2 linked regions of the Agarilytica rhodophyticola genome follow. The protein of the gene in region 1 interacts with the protein of each later gene in a pairwise test. Links are inferred from orthologs where the notes say so. Each region holds a gene or a part of one and is shown on either strand. Other genes may lie near its edges. The genes, in order: acpP and BVC89_RS04345.

Region 1 (2,990 bases):
GGCTTGTCCGTTTACAAAATACAGGGGAGGTAAACTAGTTGTTTTGTTTAACTCAGTTATCCCCCTCTTATCGCCATTCACAATAGCTCTCGACGGCCCTTATTGCTAATTGAACTTTTTAAATACAAGTGTTCCGTTAGTACCACCAAAGCCAAAGGAATTGCTCATGGCTACACTAATCGGCATCTGCTGAGCCGTGTGCGGAACGAAATTTAAATCACAGCCTTCATCAGGATCATCGAGGTTAATGGTGGGAGGCGCAACTTGGTCGCTTATAGATAATACCGAAAAAATAGCTTCTACCGCACCTGCGGCACCGAGAAGATGACCAATCATAGATTTGGTTGAGCTTACTGCCATCTTATAAGCATGGTCACCAAAGACACCCTTGATAGCATTGCTTTCGGCAATATCTCCCGCCGGGGTCGATGTGCCATGTGCATTGATGTATTCCACATCAGAAGGTGAAATTTGCGCATCATTTAGAGCATTTTGCATCGAAAGCTCTGCGCCTGCGCCTGAAGGCATAGTAATGTGGTGTGCATCCCCACTCGCGCCAAAACCTGCTAGCTCGGCATAAATTTTAGCGCCTCTTTTCTGAGCATGCTCTAAGCTCTCTAAAACTAGCACGCCTGCACCATCACCAAGAACAAAACCATCACGACTTTTATCCCATGGACGGCTGGCACCAAGCGGGTTATCGTTATTTTTTGATAGCGCTCTGGCAGCACCAAAGCCGCCTATACCTACCGGGCTTGTGGCCATCTCAGCGCCACCGGCCACCATGACATCGGCAGCACCGTGGATAATTTCTCTTGCAGCAAGGCCAATACAATGTGTACCGGTGCTGCACGCAGTCGCAATCGCAAGATTGATACCTTTAAAACCATAGCGAATGGAGAGGTTGCCAGCAATCATATTGATAATTGAGCCTGGCACAAAAAAAGGAGACACCCTCCTGGGCCCCTTCTCGTTAATAGTCAAAGTAGTTTCTTCAATGGACTCCAAACCACCAATTCCAGACCCAATAATACATCCCATGCGGGCTGCATTTTCTTCATCAACTTCAAGGCCAGAGTCTTCGACGGCTTGAATGCCTGCCGCCATGCCATACTGCATGAAGACATCCATCTTCCTAGCTTCTTTTGCTTCTAAATAAGGTGAAACGTCAAAATCTTTCACTGAAGCACTTATTTGAGTACCAAATGCGGACGCGTCGAAGGAGCTTATCTTAGCTACACCACTCCTGCCATTAACAATACTATCCCAGCTCTGCTGCACGTTATGCCCAACAGAACTTACAATTCCAAGTCCGGTAACAACCACTCTTTTGCGACTCACAAAGGCCTCCCAACAAACTTACTTTTCTTCATAATATAGTATTCAAGTGACACCAAATGACAGATATTACACCCATCGCCTTGAGTTTACTGTAATAAAAAAGACGTTATACAGTGAAATATGAGACAACACCGGCTTTTCAATGGTTCGCTCAATAACCCAAGCTTCACTCCTATTAAATTCCACTGCAATAGGAACGCGCAGCAGCAAAATATCAAAGCAGCAACTGATTATGACGATAAAGTAAGGAAATACAAATAAAAATAAAAGCCGCACTATGCAACATAGATACGGCTTTTAAAAAAGACTTCAACAGTGAAATTAGAGCAAATTATGCTAAATTCGTGTTGATGTAATCGATAGCTAACTGAACAGTTGTAATCTTTTCGGCTTCTTCATCCGGAATTTCTGTCTCGAACTCTTCTTCTAGAGCCATAACCAATTCAACGGTATCCAAAGAGTCTGCTCCTAGGTCTTCAACAAAAGAGGCCTCATTTTTTACTTCTTCTTCTTTAACGCCTAGCTGCTCAGCGACAATCTTCTTAACACGTTCTTCAATGCTGCTCATAATCGTTCTTAACTCCTAAATAATAATCTGATGTCAAGCCGTACAATCAGTAGATCAAGTCAAGTCCACACGGAAAGCCACACCGAACGTTGCTCCGACTTGCACGTGCGCGCATTTTAACTCTATTTCTTGCTGTTGTAACGTCTCATTCTAAAAAAGTTTGTAATAATAAAAAATTCTTTTTAAGAATCAATAAGTTAACACATATACATTCCGCCATTCACATGGATAGTTTCACCAGTAATGTAGCTCGCTTCATCACAACTGAGAAATTTCACTACTTTTGCAATCTCTTCTGGTTCGCCTAAACGCTTCATAGGAATAGCGCTTAACATATGTGTTTTTTGATCGTCTGACAATGCATCTGTCATATCAGTGGCAATAAAACCGGGGGCCACAGCATTCACTGTCACGTTGCGAGAGCCGACTTCTTTAGCCAGGGAACGGGTAAACCCGGTCACCCCAGCCTTGGTGGAGGCATAGTTAGTTTGCCCAGCATTACCCATTTGCCCAACTACCGAGGATATATTGATAATCCTTCCCCACTTTGCCTTCATCATGCCTCGTAAGCATGCCTTACTTAATCGATAGACGGCACTTAAATTTGTGTTAATTACATCAAACCACTCGTCGTCGCTCATACGCGCTAGCAGGTTATCTTTGGTGATTCCCGCATTATTTACCAACACCTGAGGAGCACCATACTTTTCTTGTATTGACTTCATCATCGCCGCAACAGAATCTGCATCTGTTACGTCTAGTACCATCCCTTCACCGCTAATACCGCTTTCTTTCAGTGTTGCCGAGATCTTTTCCGCCCCATTCGATGACGTGGCAGTACCAATAACAATGGCTCCCGATGATCCGAGGTGCTGAGCTATGGACGCGCCGATTCCTCTACTTGCTCCGGTAACAAGCGCTACTTTATTTTCAAGTGACATAAGACCCCTTATTACATTATTTTTACTATGACTATTGCGCTGCTTCTATAGCCGACTGCAACGCATCGTTAGTTTCTGTAGCGAATGACTTAAGACTTTTGTCAATACGTCTGTTGAGGCCGCATAACACCTTGCCCGGA
Region 2 (3,195 bases), 1.7 Mb from region 1 along the record:
CTCGACGAGCCTGCCTCAAACGTTAATGACATGATTGCAGAAGCTGAGAGTGCCTTGATTGCCCTGGGCTATAAGCCAACAGAAGCTACTAAGGCTGTCTCAAAAGTAAAAAATGGTGATGTTCAACGCAGTGAAGATTTGATTCGTCTGGCATTGCGCGGAATGTTGCCTGCTTAGCATTTTTTCTTAAAAAGTAAGCTAGCACATAACATTGTGTTGAATTGCCAGTTTTTGGCATAGAAAACTGTTATTGTATTTTTAAACGCCAAGTTTTCATTGGTAGAGTAGTGACATAATGATCGAAGAAGATCGTATTATTGGGCCAAGTGCTCAACCAAAAGAAGAACATCTCGACCGTGCAGTCAGGCCTAAACGCTTACAAGACTATATCGGCCAGCCAGCTGTTCGAGAGCAAATGGAAATATTTATCGGTGCGGCCAAAAAGCGTAACGAAGCCCTCGACCATACCTTAGTTTTTGGACCGCCTGGGCTCGGTAAAACTACCCTGGCAAATATTATTGCCACTGAAATGGAGGTAGATTTAAAAACTACCTCTGGCCCCGTTCTTGAAAAAGCTGGGGATTTGGCCGCTTTGATGACGAACTTAGATGCAGGAGATGTACTATTTATTGACGAAATCCATCGCCTAAGCCCCGTTGTAGAAGAAGTCTTGTATCCGGCAATGGAAGATTTTCAGTTAGATATCATGATTGGAGAAGGGCCTGCTGCGCGCTCGATTAAATTAGATTTACCCCCGTTTACACTGGTAGGGGCGACAACAAGAGCGGGTTTACTAACCTCGCCTCTCAGAGACCGCTTTGGTATTGTGCAGCGACTCGAATTTTACAATAAGCAAGATCTCACCAAAATTATTGTTCGTGCGGCCAACCTGATTGGAGTAGAAATTGACGAAAGTGGCGCTGCAGAAATTGCTAAGCGTGCCCGCGGAACTCCTCGTATAGCCAATCGTCTTTTGCGTCGTGTTCGCGATTACGCAGAAGTTAAATCAGACGGCAAGGTGATCGCGGAAATAGCCGATCTCGCACTGAATATGCTTAATGTTGATGAAAACGGTTTTGATCATATGGATCGCCGTTTATTGCTGACCATGATAGAAAAATTTGCTGGCGGGCCAGTCGGGGTTGACAGTCTAGCTGCTGCGATTAGTGAAGAGCGTGATACAATCGAAGATGTGCTTGAACCCTATTTGATACAACAGGGGTTTATGATGCGAACGCCAAGAGGAAGAATGGCAACGCAGCTTGCTTATCAGCACTTCGGTTTGCACGCACCTAATACGGTGAAACAAGATTCACTACCTGGGATATAAGTGCAGGACTCCATGACTTTGGACAACGAATTTTTTTTTCCAATACGTGTCTATATCGAAGACACAGACGCAGGCGGTATAGTTTTTTATGTGAATTACCTAAAGTTTATGGAGCGAGCTCGCACAGAACTTTTACGTAATAAGGGTTTTCCAAAACCTGCTGTATTAGACGATGGAAAATTAATGGTGGTAGTATCGGCGAAAGTCGATTATAGAAAACCAGCTAAACTTGATGATAATCTTGCTGTCACAGCAAAAATTATAAAGCTTGCTCGCACTTATATGGTGTTTGAACAAAAAATATTTTGTGACGGATTTTGCTTAACTGAAGCTGAAATTAAGGTCGCATGTGTAAATCGCGATACAATGCGTGCCTGTGCATTTCCTAAACGATTAGTTGAACTACTCAGTTAAACAAAGAAATGTCATGTGTAAAATACATACCTTTGTCGTAACAAAGCATACAGGAAGGGGATTTATTTCATGAACGATGAGCCACTGTCGATTATCCATTTGATATCGAATGCGAGCTTACTTGTCCAACTAGTAATGATGGTTTTGGTTCTTGCATCCATGATTTCCTGGTTAATGATTGTGCAAAAAGCAATTTATCAGCGTAATGCCCATCGTCATTTACGAGCGTTTGAAAATACTTTTTGGTCCGGTGTTGATTTAACTCAGCTATATCGACAAGGTAATGCCAAGTCTGGCAAGAATAGTATCGAGGGAATAGAAAATATTTTTCGCTCTGGGTTTAAAGAGTTTTCCAGTCTGCGTCAACAGAGCGGCACAGAGCCTGATGCGATTATGGAAGGCACACAAAGAGCGATGCGTGTGGCTTTGTCGCGAGAACAGGAAAAGCTTGAAAGTAACCTACCTTTCTTGGCGAGTGTGGCATCTGTAAGCCCCTACATAGGCTTGTTTGGAACTGTCTGGGGGATTATGAATTCTTTCCGTGGACTCGCTAATCAAACCCAGGCAACATTGGCGACAGTTGCACCGGGTATATCAGAGGCTCTAGTAGCAACGGCCATGGGTTTGTTTGCAGCAATACCCGCAGTACTTGCGTACAACCGTTTTGCAGCCAAAGCAGAATTTTTAACGGGTAACTACGAAACTTTTGCTGAAGAATTCTCGTCAATTTTACATAGGCAAGTACACGCGAAGTAATTATGGCTGGTAAAAAACGTAAACCAATGGCTGAAATTAACGTCGTTCCTTATATTGACGTTATGCTCGTTCTGTTGGTCATCTTTATGGTCACAGCCCCCCTCTTAATGCAGGGGGTCAAGGTTGATCTGCCCCAAGCGCCCTCTGCACCGGTCGACAAAAAAGACGAAGAGCCAATAATTGTTTCGGTAAAAACTGACGGCACTTACTATATTAATCTTGGCGATAAGCAAGAAGATGCAAAGCCGCTTAAAGATATTGCTAATACGGTGAGCAAAGTTTTACGGCAAAAGCCTGAAACTACTGTTCTTGTGTGGGGGGATACAAAGGTACCCTATGGCGTCGTTGTAAGCTTGATGACTGAGTTGCAAAATGCAGGTGCACCAAGCGTGGGTCTCGTGACAGACCCTCCACGTTAAGTGGTGTACTATGGAATTTTTAACTAAGTTCGTTATTCCTGCAACAGTAAGTCTAGTGATTCACGCTGGTATTTTTTTAGCGTTGACTGTTAGCTGGGAAGGTAAAACGGAAGTTAAGAGAGTTATTCCTCCCAAATATGTTGAAGCTAAGCTGGTAAAGTTAAAGGATACTTCGAAAAAAAAAGCGTCAGCAAAAAAGCAACCGAGAAAAATAGATCTTACAGCTAAACGTAAAGAACAAGCTCGCTTAAAACAAGAACAAGAGCGAAAGCGCAA

Evidence for each region.
Region 2: the proteins of acpP (region 1) and BVC89_RS04345 interact in binary tests that used the Escherichia coli proteins (3 or more experiments, as listed by UniProt). The link is inferred for Agarilytica rhodophyticola from one-to-one orthologs.

The regions. Positions count from the first base shown.
Region 1 is NZ_CP020038.1:2,717,721-2,720,710, reverse strand. What follows is about bases 292-2,951. They hold acpP (acyl carrier protein), read right to left. Parts: upstream 1,910-2,951; coding sequence 1,673-1,909; downstream 292-1,672. Other genes in these bases: fabD (ACP S-malonyltransferase), read right to left, coding at 2,882-2,951; fabG (3-oxoacyl-ACP reductase FabG), read right to left, coding at 2,107-2,850; fabF (beta-ketoacyl-ACP synthase II), read right to left, coding at 292-1,341. In the rest of the region: pabC (aminodeoxychorismate lyase), read right to left, coding at 1-81; more of fabF, read right to left, coding at 106-291; more of fabD, read right to left, coding at 2,952-2,990. UniProt on the Escherichia coli protein: Carrier of the growing fatty acid chain in fatty acid biosynthesis.
Region 2 is NZ_CP020038.1:1,020,032-1,023,226, forward strand. What follows is about bases 179-3,043. They hold BVC89_RS04345 (YbgC/FadM family acyl-CoA thioesterase), read left to right. Parts: upstream 179-1,342; coding sequence 1,343-1,744; downstream 1,745-3,043. Other genes in these bases: ruvB (Holliday junction branch migration DNA helicase RuvB), read left to right, coding at 296-1,330; tolQ (protein TolQ), read left to right, coding at 1,814-2,500; tolR (protein TolR), read left to right, coding at 2,503-2,919; tolA (cell envelope integrity protein TolA), read left to right, coding at 2,930-3,043. Also shown: Holliday junction branch migration protein RuvA, read left to right, coding at 1-177; more of tolA, read left to right, coding at 3,044-3,195.